DNA from 2 places in the Stenotrophomonas sp. S4 genome. Region 2 is predicted to be linked to the other one. Evidence: riboswitches for the same ligand, from Rfam matches in the RefSeq annotation. Region 2 holds a riboswitch; the other holds the start of a gene.

Evidence for each region. Region 2 has a riboswitch for cobalamin ahead of btuB (TonB-dependent vitamin B12 receptor). Riboswitches for the same ligand answer to the same signal wherever they lie in the genome.
Region 1: another riboswitch for cobalamin. It lies ahead of ACUZUJ_RS01140 (epoxyqueuosine reductase QueH); the one in region 2 lies ahead of btuB (TonB-dependent vitamin B12 receptor).

What each region holds. Positions count from the first base shown of each region.
Region 1 is NZ_CM196188.1:269,137-274,201, reverse strand. It holds gene ACUZUJ_RS01150 (bifunctional nicotinamide-nucleotide adenylyltransferase/Nudix hydroxylase) at 1-698, shown strand, start outside; gene ACUZUJ_RS01145 (nicotinate phosphoribosyltransferase) at 762-2,171, shown strand; cobalamin riboswitch at 2,321-2,535, shown strand; gene ACUZUJ_RS01140 (epoxyqueuosine reductase QueH) at 2,697-3,383, shown strand; gene pncA (bifunctional nicotinamidase/pyrazinamidase) at 3,439-4,065, shown strand; gene purU (formyltetrahydrofolate deformylase) at 4,352-5,065, opposite strand, start outside.
Region 2 is NZ_CM196188.1:560,614-565,678, forward strand. It holds gene gph (phosphoglycolate phosphatase) at 1-464, shown strand, start outside; gene btuB (TonB-dependent vitamin B12 receptor) at 551-2,392, opposite strand; cobalamin riboswitch at 2,508-2,730, opposite strand; gene ACUZUJ_RS02545 (histidine phosphatase family protein) at 2,873-3,451, shown strand; gene ACUZUJ_RS02550 (TfoX/Sxy family protein) at 3,502-3,864, opposite strand; gene msrC (free L-methionine (R)-S-oxide reductase MsrC) at 3,861-4,343, opposite strand; gene bioD (dethiobiotin synthase) at 4,412-5,065, shown strand, end outside.

The DNA.
Region 1 (5,065 bases), 290 kb from region 2:
CCAGCTACTATCTGCGGGAATTCCCACAATGGCCGCTGGTGGACGTGCAGCACACCGCCACCCTGTCGGCCACCGAGCTGCGGCGCTACCTGTTCGAGGCCGGCGACGTCGACTTCCACGGTGCGCTGCTGATGCTGCGTGGCAATGTGCCGGCGCCGGTGTACGACATGCTCGAAGCGTTCCGCAAAAGCGCGCCTGCCTATGGCCAGCTGGTGGCCGAGTACCGCTTCATCGAACAGTACAAGGCCGCCTGGAAGGATGCGCCGTACGCGCCCACCTTCGTCACCACCGATGCGGTGGTCGTGCATTCGGGCCACGTGCTGCTGGTGCGGCGCCGTTCGGAACCCGGCAAGGGGCTGTGGGCGCTGCCCGGCGGCTTCGTCGGCCAGGAGCAGAGCCTGCTCGACAGCTGCCTGCGCGAACTGCGCGAGGAAACCCGGCTGAAGATTCCGCTACCGGTGTTGAAGGGGTCGTTGAAGGGCCAGCAGGTGTTCGACCACCCCGACCGCAGCCAGCGTGGTCGCACCATCACCCACGGCTTCCACTTCGAGTTTCCGGCCGGTGACCTGCCGCCGGTGCGCGGCGGCGACGATGCCGACAAGGCGCGCTGGATACCGGTGAGTGAAGCACTGGACATGGGCCCGCAGCTGTTCGAAGACCACCTGCACATCCTGGAGTATTTCCTCGGCCGCGGCTGACCGGCCCGGCTTCCCACTGGCGGATAGACCGCCGGTGTCACTCGACGCGAAGGAGCTTCCGTCATGCACTACCTCGATAATCTTCTCCTCAACACCGACAGCTACAAGGCCAGCCATTGGCTGCAGTACCCGCCGGGTACCGATGCCACGTTCTTCTACGTGGAATCACGTGGCGGCCTGCACGATCGCACGGTGTTCTTCGGCCTGCAGGCGATCCTCAAGGACGCCCTGGCACGGCCGGTCACCCACGCCGACATCGACGACGCTGCTGCGGTATTCGCCGCCCATGGCGAACCGTTCAACGAGGCCGGCTGGCGCGATATCGTCGACCGGCTTGACGGCCACCTGCCGGTGCGCATCCGCGCCGTGCCGGAGGGCAGCGTGGTGCCCACCCACCAGGCACTGATGACCATTGAATCGACCGATCCGGCCGCGTTCTGGGTGCCCTCGTACCTGGAAACGCTGCTGCTGCGCGTGTGGTACCCGGTCACCGTGGCCACCATCAGCTGGCATGCACGGCAGACCATTGCCGCGTTCCTGCAGCAGACCAGCGACAACCCGCAGGGGCAGCTGCCGTTCAAACTGCACGACTTCGGCGCGCGCGGCGTCTCGAGCCTGGAATCGGCCGCGCTGGGCGGTGCCGCGCACCTGGTCAACTTCCTCGGCACCGATACCGTCTCGGCCCTGTGCCTGGCGCGCGCGCACTATCACGCGCCGATGGCCGGCCATTCGATTCCCGCCGCCGAGCACAGCACCATCACCAGCTGGGGCCGCGAGCGCGAGGTGGACGCCTACCGCAACATGCTGCGCCAGTTCGGCAAGCCCGGTGCGATCGTAGCGGTGGTGTCGGACAGCTACGACATCTACCGCGCGATCAGCGAGCACTGGGGCACCACCCTGCGCGATGAAGTGATTGCCTCGGGCGCGACCCTGGTCATCCGCCCCGATTCGGGTGACCCGGTGGAGGTGGTGGCCGAAAGCCTGCGCCGGCTGGATGAAGCCTTCGGCCACACCCTCAACAGCAAGGGCTACCGCGTGCTCAACCACGTGCGGGTGATCCAGGGCGATGGCATCAACCCGGACACGATCCGAGCGATCCTGCAGCGCATCACCGACGACGGCTACGCCGCCGACAACGTGGCCTTCGGCATGGGCGGTGCGCTGCTGCAGCGGCTGGACCGCGATACCCAGAAGTTCGCGCTGAAGTGTTCGGCCGCACGGGTGGACGGCGAGTGGATCGATGTCTACAAGGACCCGATCACCGACGCCGGCAAGACCAGCAAGCGCGGCCGCATGCGCCTGCTGCGGCGCCTGGATGACGGCAGCCTGCACACGGTGGCATTGCCTTCCAGCGGTGACGACACGCTGCCAACCGGCTTCGAGGACGCGATGGTGACCGTGTGGGAGAACGGCCGGTTGCTGCACGACCAGCGGCTGGATGAGATCCGCGCGCGGGCGGCGGCGGGGCATTGAAGGTGCATCCCGACCGGGGTCAGAGCCCGCTGCGTGGCAGCGGGATCCGACCCCTTCCTTCCGCTGGGGTCGGATCCCGTTGCAGCGCAACGGGCTCTGACCCCGATGCCCCTTGACCCTGGCCAGCAACGCGTCCACCGTGGGCACGCCGAAGGTATCCCTGCCGTAGTTGTCATCGCGGCAGGGATTTAAACGGGAATCCGGTGAAGGCGCTTCGCGCGCCCATTCCGGAGCTGCCCCGCAGCGGTGAATGGAAACGAATCCTGCCAACAGCACTGGGCTCACGCCTGGGAAGCGGCGGGTAGTAGGTGGGCTGCGGCCCGTGTCCATCAGCCCGAATACCGGCCCCGGCCGGGGGACACGACCGTCCCCTGACTCGACCTGGAATCTCCGCGGGGAGGTTGCCGGGGCCGCCGTCGTCCTGCGCGTGCAGGCGGTGTGGCCGCGCGCGTCCTGTTCACGGTATCCAGCCAGACCCGTTCACCCACGCGCTGATGCATGGGCCACCGCCGTTGCCGGCGGTCCATGCGGTACCTGACGATGACCGAGCTCCAACGCCCCACCCTGACCCTGCCCGCCGACGGCAAGCGCCTGCTGCTGCATTCGTGCTGCGCGCCCTGTTCCGGCGAAGTGATGGAGGCGATCACCGCCTCCGGGATCGACTACGCGATCTTCTTCTACAACCCCAACATCCATCCGGTGAAGGAATACGAGCTGCGCAAGCAGGAGAACATCCGCTTCGCCGAACAGCACGACATCCCGTTCATCGACTGCGACTACGACACCGACAACTGGTTCAGCCGTGCGCGCGGCATGGAGAACGAGCCCGAGCGCGGCATCCGCTGCACGATGTGCTTCGACATGCGCTTCGAACGCACCGCGCTGTACGCGCACGAGCACGGTTACGACACCATCAGTTCGTCGCTGGGCATCTCGCGCTGGAAGAACATGGCGCAGATCAACGACTGCGGCATTCGCGCCGCGTCGCGCTATGAAGGCCTGCAGTACTGGGACTACAACTGGCGCAAGGGCGGCGGTGCCAGCCGCATGATCGAGATCAGCAAGCGCGAGCAGTTCTACCAGCAGGAATACTGCGGCTGCGTGTACTCGCTGCGCGATGCCAACCGCCACCGCCGCGAGAACGGGCGCGAACGGATCAAGATCGGCCTGCTGTACTACGGGCAGGACGCTGAGGCGCCGCAGGGCGATTGACGTGCAGGCATGGGGCGGCCACGCTGGTCGCCCCTTCTGTTGTACCGGACCTGCCATGACCGCCCTGCCCGCCGATGTCGCCCTGCTGGTGATCGACCTGCAGCCGGACTTCATGCCCGGCGGTGCGCTGGCCTGCGACCAGGGCGATGCGCTGGTGGCACCGATTGCCGACCTGCTGGCACAGCGTCGCTACCGCACCGTGGTGGCGACCCAGGACTGGCACCCGGCCGACCATGCCTCGTTTGCCAGCCAGCACCCTGGCCAGCGCCCGTTTGAGACCATCCTGCTGCATGCACAGCCACAGACCTTGTGGCCCGACCACTGCGTGCAGGGCAGCGCCGGTGCCGCGCTGCACCCGGGCGTGGACTGGACGGTGGCCGACGTGATCCTGCGCAAGGGCACGCGCCAACAGGTGGATTCGTACAGCGCCTTCCGCGAGAACCACGGCCCCGATGGCGAGCGCCCGGCCACCGGCCTGGCCGGCTGGCTGCACGAGCGGCGCATCCGCGAAGTGCACGTGTGCGGCCTGGCCCGTGACTACTGCGTGCTGTGGAGCGCGCAGGACGCGGTGAAGTCCGGCTTCCGGGTGAAGTTCCTGTGGGACCTGACCCGGCCGGTGACCGAAGCCAACGACGCGATGGTGCGCGAAGCGCTGGGCAAGGCGGGGATCGCGATCGCCTGAGGCGTGACCGCCGGGCATGGCCCGGCGCTACCGCGCACGTCGCTTATGCCGCTTGCGCGCTCCTGCCCACGACAACACAATCGATTCATCCAGCCCCCAAACTACGCCCCCTACAGATCGCGGGACGGCCGAACCGGGGGCTTTTCATTGGATGAAATCAGGATTCGGTAGTGCCGGCCACTGGCCGGCAACCTCGGGATCTCTGCAGTTGCCGGCCAGCGGCCGGCACTACCGGATAGCACCCGTGGTAGCGCCGGGCCATGCCCGGCGGACGCGGGATGGGCGATTACCGGAACACCACCGTTCGGTGCCCGTTGAGCAGGATGCGGTGCTCCACATGGCGGCGAACCGCGCGTGCCAGCACCAGCGATTCGGTATCGCTGCCCAGCCGCACCAGCTCGCGCGGTGCCATCGCGTGGTCCACGCGGGCCACGTCCTGTTCGATGATCGGGCCTTCGTCCAGATCCTCGGTAACGTAATGCGCGGTGGCGCCGATGATCTTGACCCCGCGCGCGTGCGCCTGGTGGTACGGCTGCGCGCCCTTGAAGCTGGGCAGGAAGCTGTGGTGGATGTTGATCGCACGGCCGGCCAGCGCGTGGCACAGCGTGGGTGACAGGATCTGCATGTAACGCGCCAGTACCACCAGATCGATGCGCTCGCGCTCGACCAGGTCGATGATCTGTTGTTCCTGCACCGCACGCGTATCGGCGGTCACCGGCAGGTGGTGGAACGGTACCTGGTAGGACGCGGCCAATGGCGCGAAGTCGGCGTGGTTGGACGCCACTGCCGCGATGTCGACCTTCAGCTGCCCGCTGTGGGCACGGAACAGCAGATCGTTGAGGCAGTGCCCCTGCTTGCTGACCAACACCAGAAGGCGTGCGCGACGGCGGCCATCATGCAGCTGCCAGTCCATGCCGAAGCCTTCGGCAAGCGTGGCCATGGCGGCATGCACAGTCTCCAGCGGCAGGCCGGCGTCACGGTCGAAATGCACGCGCAGGAA
Region 2 (5,065 bases):
TGGCCGAAGTGATGCCGGTGTTCATGGTGCACTACCGTGAGTGCCTGCTGCGCAGCCCGCGCTTGTTCGATGGCGTGGCCGACGCGCTGACGCAGCTGCGTGCACGCCATGTGCCGCTGGCGATCTGCACCAACAAGCCCGAAGCGCTGGTGCCGCCGCTGCTGCAGCACCTGGGCATCGGTGATGCGTTCGCGCTGGTGCTGGGTGGTGATTCGCTGCCGCAGCGCAAGCCCAGCGGTGAGCCGCTGCGGCATATCGCTGCGCACTTCGGGCTGCCGGCCGATGCCTGCCTGATGGTGGGTGATTCGCTGACCGACTACCGCGCCGCCGAAGATGCGGGCATGCCGATCGCACTGGTGCGTTACGGCTACCCGCGTGGCCTGGACCTGGCCACCGCAGAGGCGGTGGCAGTGATTGACGACCTGCGTGAGCTGCCGGGGTTGGCCGCGGGCGTTCGGGTGTAGAGCCGAACCCACGCTCGGCTCTACAGTAGATCGACGCCATGCGTCGATGGCATCCGGCGGCGCCGGGCGATGCCCGGCGCGTTCCTTCACTTCGGCTGGTAACGCACGCTCAGCTGGTACTCGCGGCCGGGCTGGTTGAACCACGCCACCGTCTCGTAGTGGCGATCGAACACGTTGGCAGCACGTGCCAGCAGCGACCACTCCGGCGTCAGCGCGTACTCGGCGCGCAGGTCCAGCGTGCCGTAGCCGCCGACCTTCACTGCGTTGGCCGCATCGTCATAGCGCTTGCCCGCACCCTGCACGGTCAGGCCGGCGCGGAAATCGCCGAAGCGGCGGTCGACGTCCAGGCGTGCGGTCTGCTGTGCACGGCGCGGCAGCCAGTTGTCGAACTGGGTGCTGCCGTGGGTGCGGTTGCGCGGGTCGGTGTAGCTCAGCTGCGCGTTGATGTCGAAGCCGGCCAGCAGCACGCCACCGGTCAGCTCGGCACCGCGGATGCGTGCCTTCTCCACCTGCTGCATCTTGAAGGTTGCCGCGTCGTAGGTGATCAGGTCATCGATGCGGGTCTCATAGACGTCCAGGCCCCAATGCCAGCCCTGGCCCTGCTGCGAAACACCGAGGTTGGCGCTCTTGGACTTCTCCGGCTTCAACGTCGGCACGCCGCTCCACGGGTCGTACAGGTCGCTGAAGGTCGGCGCCTTGAACGCGGTGCCGTAGCTGGCGTTGAGGCGCAGGCCGTGGTCCAGCTGCATCGCCCAGCCGAGACTGCCGGTGGCGTGGTTGCCGAACTGCTGGTTGTCGTCGTTGCGTGCGCTGGCCTGCAGCTGGTGGCGGCCGAAGCGGCCCTGGTACTGCACGAACACACCGGTGTTGCGGCGGCTGTCGACGAGGTAGCCCGCGCTGCTGCCATCCAGGTTGTCTTCGCTCCAGTCCACGCCGGTGCTCAGCAGCTGGCCTTCGGCCAAGGTGAAGTCACCCTGCAGCGAGGCGCTGTCGCGGTGGGTCTGTGCGCTGCCGCGTGCGCCGAAGTCGCCGAAGTTGTCCGACTCGTTGTCGCTGCGGCCGACGTTGGCGGTGAACGCCAGGCGCTCGGACGGGGTGTAGCGCACCTTGCCGGCCAGCACCTGCTGGCGGGTCTCGGAGTAGTTGTAATAGCCGTCGTAGTGGTTCTTGCCGTCGGCGCGCAGCGCGCTGCCTTCCACGGTCCACTGGTCGTTGAAGGTGTAGCCGCCACGCAGGCTCTTGGACAGGTTGCGGTAGCCGTCGCGGTCGGGTTCATCGGCGAAGCAGCCGGCGAACAGCGTCGCCGAGCCACGGCAGGCATCGATGCCATCGGAATGCTGGTAGGCGATGTCGGCGCCGAACCAGCCGCGTTCGGTGCCACCACCGATGCCGCCGCTGGCTTCGCGCAGGCCGTTGCTGCCGCCACCGAGCTGGACGTGCGGAGCAAAATCGCCCTGGTTGCGGCGGATGAAGATCTGGATCACGCCACCGATGGCGTCGGCGCCGTACAGGCTGGACTGCGGGCCACGCACGATTTCCACGCGTTCGATCTGCGCCAGCGGCAGGTCCTGGTACATGGCCAGGCCGAGGTCGGCACTGTTGATGCGCACGCCATCGACCAGCACCACGGTGTGGCCCGAGTTGGTGCCGCGCAGGAACAGCGAGCTCTGCTTGCCGAGGCCGCCGGCATTGGTCAGGTTGATGCCGGCACGGCCGCGCAGCAGCTCCTGCAGCGAGGTGGCCTGGCTGGATTCGATCTGCGCGCGGTCGATCACCTGCGCCGGCGCGATGCTGTCCTGCAGGGCGATCGGGGTGCGGGTGGCGGTGACCAGGATCTGGTTGAGCGCGGTGGTGTCATCGGCGGCCTGGGCCAGCGCGGGCAGGGCGGCCAGCACGGCCAGGGACAGCATTCGGGACTGCAGCTTCATGGGGGACTCCAGGTGCCACGCACGCCCGCGTGGCGAAGGGGAGGAGCCGCGAAGGCAGGCATGCGCCGACGCCGCAGCGCAGGCTGCGGTCATCCAGCGCCATGCCCACCGCATCGCGACCTGAGGCTTCCTGGCCGGTCTCCGGGCTTGCCGCCGGGTGGCGCGAGGCCACCGTCCAGGCGCCTTCCCATGCCTGCGGCACAGTGGCGTTGTTGCCTGGAACTGACGTGCTTACCGTTGCGGGGGCAGCGCCGGCCTGGCGTGGCATCACGCGTCACCGGCTTCCCGTTTCAACCTGCCGGCCGTGGCCGCAGGTCACCTGGAAGTGCGCGCAGTCTACGGCATCACAGGCGGCCCGTAGCGTCGAGCCTGCTCGACTGCCTTTGCTGTGCCCTTAGAATGGTCCCTCGATCCCGTGGTGCCGTTGCCGATGTCCGCCCGTTTTCCGCTGTTCCCGCGTTGCCTGTACAGGACGCACGCATGATCCTCGACCTGGTCCGCCACGCCGGCAACGGTCGCGATGAGTTCCTCGATGGCCGCAGCGATCCACCGCAGCTGGCCCGCCTGCCGCAGGAACTGGTCGATGCCTACGCCGCGCAGCCGTGGGAGCGGGTGATCAGTTCGCCACGGCTCCGCTCGCTGCACACGGCGATGGCCCTGGCTACCCCGCGTGGGCTGGACGTGGAAGCGGACGAGGAATGGGAAGAGCTGGATTTCGGCGATTGGGACGGGCAGTCGCTGTTCGACCTGCCGGAGGACGCACTGGCGGCCTTCCATGCCGATCCGCATGCATTCCCGCCGCCGAACGGTGAAAGCTGGGGCCACTTCGAGCGGCGCATCGCGCGCGCGCTGGATCGCCTGCTCGATGATGATGATCCGGTGCCGACGCTGGTGGTCAGTCATGGCGGCCCGCTGCGCATGGTGCTGTCGCAGGTCTGTGGCCTGCCGATGTCGCTGTGCTGGGCATTGCGCATCGACCACGGCACCCGTCTGCGGGTGTGGCTGGAGCGCGGCGAGGTCGGGCTGGTGGGCGAGCTGCTGGAGCTGCAGCAGCCCTGACCCGACGGTAGTGCCGGCCGCTGGCCGGCATGCCCAGGAACGCGGGTGCCTCAATCCTCGTCGGTGTGCTCGGCCACGCTGTCTTCCGCGTCATCGTCGGCATCGAAACGCTGCTCATGCACCGGACCCGAAGCGGGGCCGGCCGCCTTCAGAGGGTGCGCGGCGATGCGTGCTTCGTAATCCTGCACCAGCGCCTCACGCTGCGGCTCGCTCAGTTCCTGCCAGTGGCAGTCCAGCAGCGCGCCTTCCAGCGAGTACAACAGGTTCAGGCTGGGCTTGAAGCCCGCGCGCTTGACCTTGACGAAGGCGCCGACCGCGCCGATCGCAACCAGGTCCTCGCGGCTGCGCAGGCCGACCTGGCGCAGCCAGGCTGCACTCTTGGGGCCGATGTTGCGCAGCTTCGGCGCGCTCATCCAAGTGCCTCGACGAACACGCGGGCGATGGCTTCCAGGCCGGCCTGGTCGTCGGCGTCGAAGCGGCCGACCTTCGGGCTGTCGATGTCGAATACGCCGATCAGTTCATCGCCGCGCAGCAGCGGCACCACCAGTTCCGAACGCGAGGCCGAATCGCAAGCGATATGGCCGGGGAAGGCATCGACGTCGTCCACGCGCTGGGTCACGCGCTGGCTGGCGGCGGCACCGCACACGCCCTTGTCCAGCGGGATGCGCACGCAGGCCGGCAGGCCCTGGAACGGGCCGACCACCAGCTCCTTGCCGTCATACAGGTAGAAGCCCACCCAGTTCAGGTCGGGCAGGGCGTGGTAGACCAGTGCGGAGAGGTTGGCCGCGTTGGCGATGCGGTCGGACTCGGCGTAGACCAGGCCACGGGCCTGTTCCAGCAGCTGGGCGTATTGTTCCGGCTTGCTGCCGGTGAGCGAGGCATTGGCGAACATGCCCGCAGTCTAGCAAGCACGCCGGGCCGGCGATAATGCACGCTCTGTCGTCCCGTTGGAGCCCATCGATGCCATTGCCCGCTACGCTGCCGCCCGCCCTGTTCGTCACCGGCACCGATACCGAGATCGGCAAGACCGCGGCCAGCACCGCGCTGCTGCATGCGCTGCGCCGGCGCGGCCTGCGCGCGGTGGGCATGAAGCCGGTGGCCAGCGGCAGCGAAGACCTGGGGCAGGGCCTGCGCAACGAAGACGCGCTGGCCCTGCAGGCCGCCAGCTGGCCGGTGCCGGACTATGCCGACCTGAACCCGTATGCGCTGCGGCAGCCGCTGGCACCGGAGCTGGCCGCTGCCGAGGATGGCGTGCAGGTGGAGCTGGCGCCGATCGTGGCCGCGTTCGCACGAATGCGCGCGCAGGCCGATGTCGTGGTGGTGGAGGGCGTTGGCGGCTGGCTGGCGCCGGTCTCGGCCACGCTGGACCAGCTGGACCTGGTACGTGCACTGCGGCTGCCGGTGCTGCTGGTGGTGGGCATGCGGCTGGGCTGCGTCAACCACGCACGGCTGACTGCGCAGTCGCTGCAGGCAAGCGGCGTGGAGTGCCTGGGCTGGATCGGCAACCACATCGACCCGGCGATGCAGCGCCAGGACGAGAACATCGCCACGTTGCAGCAGCGCCTGCCGATGCCGTGCTGGGGACGGCTGCCGCATCTGCCGGGTGCGAAAGGC